One region of the Paracoccus marcusii genome, then DNA from elsewhere that is predicted to be linked to it. Evidence: riboswitches for the same ligand, from Rfam matches in the RefSeq annotation. Region 1 holds a riboswitch; the other holds the start of a gene.
The links. A riboswitch is a leader RNA that binds a small molecule or an ion and turns the genes downstream of it on or off. The one in region 1 is predicted to bind cobalamin.

Region 2: it holds a riboswitch for cobalamin, as region 1 does, so the genes downstream of both, PRL19_RS05425 (DUF1636 domain-containing protein) here and PRL19_RS01420 (ABC transporter substrate-binding protein) in region 1, are expected to answer to the same signal.

The regions. Positions count from the first base shown of each region.
Region 1 covers NZ_CP117466.1:293,542-299,187, forward strand. Annotated here, with positions in the region: tRNA gene PRL19_RS01405 (tRNA-Gly) at 12-85, shown strand; gene PRL19_RS01410 (ABC transporter ATP-binding protein) at 101-865, opposite strand; gene PRL19_RS01415 (FecCD family ABC transporter permease) at 862-1,917, opposite strand; gene PRL19_RS01420 (ABC transporter substrate-binding protein) at 1,914-2,921, opposite strand; cobalamin riboswitch at 3,060-3,276, opposite strand; gene PRL19_RS01425 (hypothetical protein) at 3,509-3,763, opposite strand; gene PRL19_RS01430 (TRAP transporter large permease) at 3,889-5,205, opposite strand; gene PRL19_RS01435 (TRAP transporter small permease subunit) at 5,205-5,646, opposite strand, start outside.
Region 2 covers NZ_CP117466.1:1,110,685-1,116,330, forward strand. Annotated here, with positions in the region: gene cobW (cobalamin biosynthesis protein CobW) at 1-960, opposite strand, end outside; gene PRL19_RS05425 (DUF1636 domain-containing protein) at 963-1,373, opposite strand; cobalamin riboswitch at 1,469-1,694, opposite strand; gene cobO (cob(I)yrinic acid a,c-diamide adenosyltransferase) at 1,735-2,364, shown strand; gene otsB (trehalose-phosphatase) at 2,466-3,188, shown strand; gene PRL19_RS05440 (alpha,alpha-trehalose-phosphate synthase (UDP-forming)) at 3,198-4,556, shown strand; gene aroQ (type II 3-dehydroquinate dehydratase) at 4,803-5,231, opposite strand; gene PRL19_RS05450 (asparaginase domain-containing protein) at 5,271-5,646, opposite strand, start outside.

The DNA of each region.
Region 1 (5,646 bases):
CCGATCCCCGCGCGGGTGTTGTGTAATGGTAAGACCCTAGCCTTCCAAGCTAGAGACACGGGTTCGATTCCCGTCACCCGCTCCAATCCCTCTCATTGCATCAGACGACCGGATGAAACCGCATCACGCGGCTGCCGTCCTGTGGATCGGTCAGCGTGCTTGCCCGCACCTGAAAGACGCGCGCCAGCAGGTCCGCGGTCAGGATACGGTCTGGCGGGCCCAGGGCCACCAGCCGACCGGCCTGCATCACCGCCAGCCTGTCACAGCGCATCGCCTGGTTCAGGTCATGCAGGGCGATCACCGTGGTCAGGCCCAGGCCGCCCACCAGATCCAGGATCGCCAGCTGATGACGGATGTCCAGGTGGTTCGTCGGCTCGTCCAACAGCAGGATCCGCGGCGCCTGTGCCAGCGCGCGGGCGATATGGGCGCGCTGGCGTTCGCCCCCCGACAGGGTCGACCAGTCGCGCCCCGCCAGGTGCGCCAGGTCGACCCGCGCCAGCGCCTGCGTCACATGCGCCTCGTCCGCCGGGGACCAGGGCCGCATGGCGTCCAGCCAGGGGGTGCGCCCCAAGGCCACGGCGTCGCGGACCGTGATGCGGTCCGACGTATCGGCGCTTTGGGCGACCAGGGCGATGTGACGGGCGACCTGGCGCGCGGGCATCGCGCGCAGCGGCTTGCCATCCAGCGCGACCTGGCCGCCGTCGGGGCGGACCAGCCCGGCCAGCATCCGCAGCAGCGTCGACTTGCCCGACCCGTTCGGGCCGATCAGGCCCAGCATCTCTGCGGGGCGGATGTCCAGGGTGACGCCGGCCACCAGGGCGTGCCCGCGCAGGCGGCGGGTCAGATCACGCGCGGTCAGCATCATGACGCGGACCGCCCGCGGATCAGGATCACCGCAAAGGCCGGCGCCCCGACCAGCGCGGTCACGACGCCGATGGGCAGGGTCTGGCCGGGCACCAGCATCCGCGCGATCACGTCCGCGGCGATCAGGAAGACCATGCCGATCAGCGCCGACACCGGCACCAGCCGTGCGTGGCGCGTGCCCACCAGGAACCGTGCCGCATGCGGGACGACCAGCCCGACAAAACCGATCGCACCGGTGACCGACACCATGACCGCCGTGGCCATGGCGGTCGCCAGGATCAGCACGGCCTGAACGCGCCGGACCGGCACGCCCAGGGACGCCGCCGATTCCGTGCCGAAGGCAAAGGCGTCCAGCGCGCGGATATGCCATGCGGCCGCGCCAAGGACGGTCACGGCGGCGACCACCGACAGGCCGACATCGTTCCACCGGACGCCCGACAGGTTGCCCAGCAGCCAGAACATGATGCCGCGCGCCTGTTCCGCGCTGGCCGACCGCGCGATGATGAAGCTGGTCAGGGCGTTGAACAGCTGCGACCCGGCGATGCCTGCCAGCACGATCTGCGCGGCACCCCGCGCGCCCGGACCGCCACCCGACAGGCGCGCCAACCCCACCACCAGCGCAAAGGCCGCGATCGCGCCCAGCAAAGCGCCCGCCGACATCGGCACGAACCCCGCGCCGATCCCCGCCACCGCGACCGTCACGGCCCCCGTAGACGCCCCGGCCGAGATGCCCAGCAGATAGGGGTCGGCCAGTGCGTTGCGCAACAGCGTCTGCAGGACCAGCCCCGAGATCGCCAGCCCCGCTCCGCAGGCCCCCGCCACCAGCGCGCGCGGCAGGCGATAAGCCCAGACGATACCCTGATCGATCGGGTCCAGCGGATAGCCCGCACCCAGCATCTGGTTGGCCAGCGCCTGCCAGACCGTCGAGAGGGGGATCGGCGTTTCCCCCAGGGCGGTGCCGGCCAGGGGGGCCGCCACGATCAGCAGCGACACCCACAGCCAGACCGGGGCCAAGGGGCGGCGGACGGTCGGCACCCCGACATCGGCGGTCATTCGGACAGCCCGTCCATGCCCGCCGCCAAGGCCTCCAGCCCGTCGATCATGCGGATGCCGGGATGCAGCGCCTCGGCGTCCAGGATGACGATGCGATCCCGGCGCACGGCGGTCATCCGGCGCGTGACCGGGTCCGTTTTCAGAAAGCGCAGCTTTGCCTCGACATCGTCGGCGGGAAAGCGGCGGCGGTCCATGCGCGCAATCACCAGCACCGAGGGGTCGGCACGGGCGATCGTCTCCCACCCCACGGCGGGCCATTCCTCGTCCGAGGTCACGACGTTGCGCAGGCCAAGGCGGTCCATCATCCAGGCCGGGACGCCCATCCCGCCCGCCATGTAGGGGTCCAGCGCCAGATCGGCCGAGGAGAACCAGACCGCCGCGGACGCATCCGGCAGGTCCATCGCCCGCGCGCGCTCCACGACCGCCGCCTCTCGGGCCTGCAGGTCGGCGATCAGCGCCCGGCCCGCGTCCTGCGCGTCCATGACCCGCGCGATCTGGTCGATGCCGTCCCACAGCGTCGCGATCTCGAAGGGCGCAAGGCGGGTGCCGTCCATGCCCACGCTGTTGTCCTTGCCCTGGCAGTCCGTGGGCATGACATAGGCCGGAATGCCCAGATCGGCGAACTGTCGGCGCGTGCCGACCGCTCCATGGTCCCCAATCATCCAGGCGAACATCGTCGGCACAAAGCCGGGGCGCCGGTTCACCACCGATTCAAAGCTGGGCGTGTCGTCGCTGATGCGGTCCACCGTGGCGTCATCCTCTGCAAAGGCGGGCAGCACCGGGGTGAACCACAGCGCGGTCCCGGCCATCCGGTCCGCCTGGCCCAGCGCATACAGGATCTCGGTCGTGGACTGGCCGATCGATACGACGTTGTCGGGACGCGCGGGGATGGTCACACGGTGCCCACAATTGTCGATCACCAGCGGATAGTCGGTCGGCGCGGCAAGGGCCGCCTGGCCCAAGCCCAGCGCCACCGCGGTCGTCAGGAAGATTCTGGTCGTCATGGTCGTCCTTCATGAAACGAAGGACGGGGCTGAAAAAGGCGCAGCGGCGTCACCGGGGTCCCACCCACCTTCGCGGTCGCGTCGGACGAAGGCCGTGGATCGGCGCATGCGGTCTTTCTCCGGGGCACCCCGCCCGGGTTGGTTCAAGTCATGATGGCAGGTCTCCTGACTTGCGGATCGCGGCCTTCCCCGCCTTCCCGGCGCAGGGGGCGCCAGTGGCATCATGGGGTCGGCTACCGCTTACAGTTGCGGGGGCAGTCGCGGATTCGGCGCCTGATGGCTACACCTCACCACGTTCCCTTTTCACCCTGCCGGGGCCTTGGCCGGCACGGGAACCATCACGGACGGAAATGCCGCCGGGTGGGGACAAAGTCAACCGCCGCGGCAAGCAGCCCGCAGCCGACCCGGCCGCCACGGCCGACGCACTGCGACACCCGCAGCTTATGCCAGCCTGATCCCGGCGACCGGTGCGCCGCAGGTCGAACGCGCTGGCGCCCTGCGGGGGAAGGAGTTGGTCGCAGTCCTTCCTGCCAGGCATGGATGGGGGGTCGGATGCAGGGCGATCCGGCGCCTGACACCGGAGGGCTTCAAATCTTGCCGGGCCTCTTTCGCCACAGGTGGCGAAGGTCCAGCCGGGGATAGTCCCGCTCGATCTGGCTGCCCCAGAACAGGCCTGCGATTGGGGCGTCGGGATGGTCGGGGTCAAGACCATAGTCAATCTGGGCGATGCGTTCGGCCGGCATGTGAAGGGTGTATCGCAGGAACAGGAACTGCTCCAGCCAGGCGTCATGGTCCTTGTTCGTGAACAGGTCCGGGCGGGGGACGGGTTCGGGGTCATGCATGGTGGGTCAGCCTTGGGTGACGGACCCCGATTGTCCGTCAATTCGCCTGCCGGTGCAACATTCCCGTCCCCGAACGAAAAGGGGGCACGCCGCATCCGGCATGCCCCCCGATCCACGGCAGGCGATCAGTAGATCGCCAGGGCCGGGAACAGGATCAGCAGGCCCACCGCCAGGATCTGCAACCCTATGAAGGGCAGCAGGGCGCGGAAGATTTCTCCCAGCGAGATGTCCGGCGGGGTCACCGACTTCAGGTAGAAGGCGGCGGGCCCGAAGGGCGGCGACAGGAAGCTGACCTGCATGTTCATCGCGAACAGCACGCCGAACCAGACGGGGTCGTATCCCAGGCTGACGATGATCGGCACGAAGATCGGCATGGTCAGCAGCGCGATGCCGACCCAGTCCAGGAACATGCCCAGCACGAACAGGATCGCCATCATGAACAGGATGATGATCGTCGGGTTGTCGCTGATGCCGGTGATCAGTTCCGACACGAAGTTGATGCCGCCCATCAGGTTGAAGACGCCCACCAGGGCGGATGCGCCGATGCCGATCCAGACGATCATGCCGACCGTCTGCAGCGTCTGCATGGCCGCGCCGCGCAGCAGGCCCCAGGTGAATTCGCCGCGGATCACGGTCGAGATCAGCACGCCCGCCACGCCCACGGCGCTGGCCTCGGTCACGGATGCGATGCCGCCATAGATGGAGCCCAGCACCATGATCACGACCAGGATCGGCAGGAACAGGCCCTTGAGCAGGCGCAGCTTTTCGTCCCGCGGGACGCGGGCGGTGACGGCCGGGGGCACGTCGCCCGGCGTCAGCCAGGCACGGATCAGCACATAGGCCACATAGAGCAGCGCCAGCATGAAGCCCGGCACGAAGGCGGCCGTGAACAGGTCGCCGATCGAGACGTTCGCGGTCAGGCCATAGATGATCAGCACGATCGAGGGCGGCACCATGGTCCCCAGGCTGCCGCCCGCGCAGACGACCCCGATGGCCAGCTTGCGGTCATAGCCCTGGGCCAGCATCTGGGGCAGCGCGATCAGGCCCAGCAGCACGACCTCTCCTCCGATGATGCCGGACATGGCGGCCAGGATGACGGCCACGAAGATCGTCTGGACCGCCACGCCGCCGCGGATGCGGCCGCCGACCAGGCGCATCGCCTCGAACAGGTCGCGGGCGATGCCGCTGCGGTCCAGGATCGCGGCCATCAGCACGAACATCGGCACCGAAACGAAGACGAAGCTGGACACGAAGGTATAGACGCGGCTGGTGATCAGCGGCACGACGTTCGGGCCGAACCACCCCAGGGCAAAGATCAGCGTGACCAGCAGCGTCACGAAGGCCAGCGGGATGCCCGTCAGCAGCAAAAGCAGCAGCAGCGCGAACAGAAGGCCCGTCCCGGCCTCGATCCCCAGGGATTGCAGCGAACCGAAGATCTCCATCAGCGGGCTCCCTTGTGCCCGCGGGCATAGTTGACGGTCAGGATGGCGAATTGCAGGGCCATGATCGCCAGCGCCACCATCAGCAGAACCTTGAGCATGCCCGGATAGGCCGGGTTCCAGGCCGAGCCCGAGGTCTCGAGGTGAAAGCTGCCGTCGGGCCGCCAGGCGGACCGCTTGACCATCTGCCAGGCCGCCCAGGCGAAGGCGCCGGAGGATAGGCCGCAGATTGCCGAGATGAGGATGTCGGCCACGCGCCGCGCGGCTGGCGGCAGCAGGTCATAGACCAAGACGACCCGGATGTGCCGGTCGCGCGCGGTGCACAGCAAGCCCCCGTAGACGAACGAGATCGCGCAGAGGAACACCGTCGTCTCGTGCGCCCAGTTCGTCGGGCGGCCGAACACGTAACGCAGCACGACCTCCTGGATCAGGATCAGCATGGCG
Region 2 (5,646 bases), 820 kb from region 1:
GCGCGGGGTCTGGCCCCACGGGCGGTCGTACTGATGGCGCACCCGCGAGCCCACGGCCTGCACCAGAAGGCGCATGGGCTTGCCCGCGACGGCGACATGGCCCTTGACGCGCAGCACGTTCTGCTCGGCGGCCAGACGGGCGATGCGGGCGGCCAGATCGGCCGGGTCGGTGATTTCGGGCAACTCGATGACGACGGTGTCGAAATCCTCATGCTCGTGGTCGTCGGCGCCGTCGTGATGGCTGGGGCGGGCGTCCAGGTCGTCCTCGGCGGCCTTGCCCAGGCCCAGGACCAGGCGCGGATCGACCGCGCCCTCGGTCACGGTCAGGATGGGCAGGGGGCGGGGCAGCTCTGCCTCGATCGCGGCGCGCGCGGCGGCGACGCCTTCCGGCCCGGCCAGATCGGCCTTGGTCAGCAGGATCACGTCGGCGCAGGCGATCTGATCCTCGAAGACCTCGGACAGGGGCGTCTCGTGGTCCAGGCTGGGGTCGGCCGCGCGCTGCGCGTCCACCGCCGCCACGTCGGGGGCGAAGCGACCTGCTGCCACGGCCTCGGCATCGGCCAAGGCGATCACGCCGTCCACGGTGATGCGCGAGCGGATGGCGGGCCAGTCGAAGGCCTTGAGCAGGGGCTTGGGCAGCGCCAGCCCGGACGTCTCGATCAGGATGTGGTCCGGGCGGGCGGGAAGCGCCATCAGCGCCTCCAGCGTGGGGATGAAGTCGTCGGCGACGGTGCAGCAGATGCAGCCGTTCGACAGCGCGACGATGTTCTCGGCCGGGCAGGAGGCGTCGGCGCAACCCTTCAGGATCTCTCCATCGACACCCATCGTGCCGAATTCGTTCACGATCACCGCAAGGCGCAGCCCCTGGGGGTTGGCCATCAGATGGCGCACCAGGGTCGTCTTGCCCGACCCCAGAAAGCCGGTGATCACGGTGACGGGGGTCTTGATAAGGTCGATCATGGTCACTCCTGCGACAGGGTATGCGGGGGGATGCGGGCAAGGCTCTGCTTGCGGAAGACGGCGGGGCGTTCGCGCCACGGCACGATGCCGTCGGCGGTCCCGGCATAGGCGCGCGCGCCCGACAGAATGTCGGCGGCGTCGTCCAGCGTCAGGCGGCCATAGACATAGGACCACTTGCCCGGCGCGGACAGCGCGACGGAACAACCCTGCGAACAGGCGGAAAGGCATTCGATGGGGCGGATCTCGACGCCGTCGGGGGCGGTGCGGGACAGCAGGTCGTGCAGCCGGGCGCCAAGGCGCGGCGCGTCCGGGCCAAGGGCATCCGTCCTTGCGGCATCGGTCCATGCGGCATCGGGAACCGGGTCGGGCACGGTGCCGCGACAGGTGGTGCAGACATGCAGAACGGCGCGCATCGCGGCCCCTTCCTTGTTGCGGCAAGGGGCGTCCGAGAGGAGGCGGCACGGGGCATCCGGCCATCACCTGCCGGTCGCGAAACACCCCGTTCGCCCGTCATCGTCAGGTGCTGGCAGGTCTCCCGGCTTGCGGATTCAGGGGCGGATGCCCCGACGGTCGTCCCACCTTCCCAGCCCCAATCGGGGCCAGTGGATCGGGCGACCTCTCCGGTCACGGTCGCGGGGGCGGCTGCGCTTGGGGTCGCGGGTCTGGTGACCCGGGGCCCTGTCGCATTCCCTCTTCGCCTGTCATAGACAGGAACCAACACGCCCTCACCCAAACCCCCGCACCCGCCGTTTGTCAACCGCAAGGAGCGACCCGATGACGCAGACCGACCCGATTTCCGCCGAGGATCAGGACCGCCACGCCGCCAAGATGGCCAGGAAAAAGGCCGCCCGCGACCGCATGATGGAGACCAAGACCGGCGAAAAGGGCCTGATCATCGTCCATACCGGGCCGGGCAAGGGCAAGTCGTCATCGGGGTTCGGCATGATCATGCGCTCCATCGCGCACGGGATGCCCTGCGCCGTTGTGCAGTTCATCAAGGGCGCGTGGGACACGGGCGAACGCACGCTGCTGACCACGCATTTCACCGACATCTGCCAGTTCCACGCCATGGGCGAGGGCTTTACCTGGGAGACGCAGGACAAGTCCCGCGACATCGCCATGGCGCAGGCCGGATGGGCACGTGCGCAGGACCTGATCCGTGACCCGGCCATCCGCATGGTCCTGCTGGACGAGATCAACATCGCGCTGCGCTATGGTTATCTGGACGCGGCCGAGGTGGTGGCCTTTCTGCAGGCGGAAAAGCCCGCCATGACCCATGTGGTGCTGACCGGGCGCGGCGCCCCCGACGCGCTGATCGAGGCCGCCGACCTGGTGACCGAGATGACCCAAGTCAAGCATCCGTTCCGGTCTGGGATCAAGGCGCAGGCCGGGGTCGAATACTGACGCGCGCGGGTCGGCGGTCAAAAAACCTCACGCGGCGGTGAACCCTCGGGGGGAGTTACGGGTTCCCTTTGGTATATCCCAATCGCCGGAGCCCGCCTGACGTGACCCCACCCCCGCTTGACCCCGACGCCGCGCTGTTTCTCGATTTCGATGGTTGCCTGGTCGACATCGCCCCCCGGCCCGATGCGGTCGTTGTCACGCAGGCGCTGCGCGACCGGCTGGCGGCGCTGTACCGGCGGCAGGGGGGTGCGGTGGCGCTGATCTCGGGGCGCGACGTGGCCGACCTGCGCGGACATATGGACGGGTTCGAGGGCATCGTGGCGGGCAGCCACGGCGCCGAACTGTCGCTGCGCCCCGGCCGCATCCAGAACCTGCACCGGGTCGATTTCGACGCGGGCCCCCTTCATGCCGCGGCCCATGCCGCCGCCGCGCCCCATCCCGCCCTGCTGGTCGAGGAAAAGCCCCACGGCGTCGCACTGCATTATCGGGACGCCCCCGAACTGCGCGCCTTTGTCGAGGGGGTGATGCAGGATCTGGCCGACCGGAACCCGCATCTGGTGCTGCAGCCCGCCAAGATGGCGGTCGAACTGCGCCCCGGTGGCGTCGGCAAGGACAGCGCGCTGGCGCATCTGATGACGCTTGAGCCCTTTGCCGGGCGCGTGCCAGTCTTTGCGGGCGACGATACCACCGACGAACCCGCCATGGCCGAGGCGCAGGCCCGCGGCGGCTTTGCCATCAAGATCGGCGACGGTCCCACCGCCGCGCATCACCGATTGTCCGACCCTGCCGCGCTGGCCGCCTGGCTTGACGCATCGCTGAACTGAGGAATGCCCATGTCCACCGAACCGCGCCTGATCGTCGTCTCGAACCGCCTGCCGCTGGGGGACGATCCCTCGGGCGGGCTGGTGGTGGCGCTGGAGGATGCGCTGCGCAGTTCCGGCGGGGTGTGGGTGGGTTTCTCGGGCGAGGTGACGGACGATCCCGCGCCCGACCTGCAGGACCATCCGGGCGCGGCGTTCCAGCGGCTGTCCTTTGACCTGACCCCGCAAGAGCATGACGAATACTATCTGGGCTATTCCAACTCCATCCTGTGGCCGCTGTGCCATGGGCGCCCCAACCTGATGCGCATCCGGCCCGAATACCTGGATGGATATGCACGGGTGAACCAGCGCATCGCGCGGATGCTGCTGCCGGTCCTGCGCCCCGATGACCGGATCTGGGTGCAGGATTATCACCTGTTCCCGCTGGCCGCCGAACTGCGCGCCCTGGGGGTGGAAAACCCGATCGGCCATTTCCTGCACATCCCGTTTCCGGGTCCGGCCGATTGCGCGGCCCTGCCCAACCCCGCGCAGCTGTTCGACTGGCTGTCCCACTACGATCTGCTGGGGTTCCAGGCCGAACGCGACCTTGGCGCCTTTGCCGAAAGCGCGCGCCAGCTGGCGGACGGCGATCAGGTCGCGCCGGACCGCTTCCGGCTGTCGGGACGCATGGTCCGCACGCAGGTCTTTCCGATCGGCATCGACGCCGCGGCCTTCATCACCGAGGCGGCAGACGCCCCCGACAGCGACCGTATGCGCCTGTTGACCGGGGCCAAGATGATGATCGGCGTCGACCGGCTGGATTATTCCAAGGGCATCCCGCAGCGGTTCCGGGCCTATCAGCTGCTGCTGGAAAAGATCCCCGACCTGCATGAGAAGATCTCGTTCCTGCAGATCGCGCCCCCGACGCGGGGCGAGGTCGAAGCCTATCAGGACATCCGGGAGGAGACCGAACACCTGGCCGGACGCATCAACGGCCAATTCGCGACGCTGAACTGGACGCCGATCCGGTTCATTCACCGGCCGTTCCCGCGTCCCGTTCTGGCGGGGCTGTACCGGCAGGCGCGCATCGGGTTGGTCACGCCGCTGGCCGACGGGATGAACCTGGTCGCCAAGGAATACGTCGCCGCCCAGAACCCCGACGATCCGGGCGTGCTGATCCTGTCGCGCTTTGCCGGGGCCGCAGAGACCATGGCCGAGGCGCTGATCATCAACCCCCACGACCCGCATGATCTGGCCGTCGCGATGGCCCAGGCGATGCGGATGTCGCAAGCCGAACGCCGCGACCGCCATGCCGCCCTGCTGGAAGGTGTAGTGGACCACGATGTCGCCTGGTGGTCGCGCACCTATCTGGAGGCGCTGACGGTGCGGTGATTCGCGCGGGGTGTGCCTAAGGATCGGGCAATACCCTTAAATTGCGCCCGGTCCCGTGGCAGCGCACGTCCCGGTTGACCGAGCGGCGCGGCCTTCGGTGACAGGAGCGCGGGTCCGGCGCATGGTGGACCTATGAAGCAGATGCTTCGTGGCGTCCTCCTCCCGGTCCGGCCACGGACACTTCGGAAAGCCGCCGGTCCTGCCGCCCCCCTCCTCCCTGCGGCCAGGTCCGGCGGTCTTTTCGTCTCAGCCGATCAGGCCCGCCACGTGGCGCAGGGCTGCGGCATAGCCGTTCAGCCCCAGCCCCGCGATCACCCCGTCGGCGCGCTTTGACACGAACGAATGGTGGCGGAACGCCTCGCGTTTGTGGACCTGGCTGATATGGACCTCGATCACCGGGCCGTCGAAGGCGTTCAGCGCATCCAGCACCGCGACCGAGGTATGGGTCAGTGCCGCCGGGTTGATGACGATGGCCGCGGCTTCCAGCCGGGCTTCGTGGATCCAGTCGACGATCTGGCCTTCCCAGTTCGACTGCAGGAAGCGGATGTCATGCGGGGCGGCGGCCTTGCGGCACAGCGCCTCGAGATCGGCCAGCGTCTCGTGGCCATAGACCTCGGGCTGGCGCTGGCCCAGCAGGTTCAGGTTCGGACCGTTCAGGACATGGATCAGCGGCATCGGGGTCTCCTTGCTGGGGCTTGCTAGCGCGGGCGGGTGTCAGCCCGCAAGCGCGGTGACGGGGGCGGCGCGATGGGCGGGGTCGATCATGCGCAGCGCCGGAGGATCGTCCGACAGGATCGCCACCGCGCCGGGGGCGAGAGGGCCGGACCACAGCACCGCCCCGTCGTGACCGATCAGCGCCAGCCGGTCGCCCTGCATCCGCAGCACGCCCGGCCCCGGCGCTTGCCACAGGACCGCGCCGCCCCGCATCAGCCGCGGCCCGGCATCGGGGTCGTTCTCCAGCCGCACGGGGCCGCAGGTCAGCACCTGTCCGGGCCACAGCGGGCCGTCCATCCGGTCGGTGGGCGCACATTCCCCGGTCAGCCCGCGCGCCAGCAGGGCGGCCAGCGTGGCGCGGTCCCACCCGTGATGG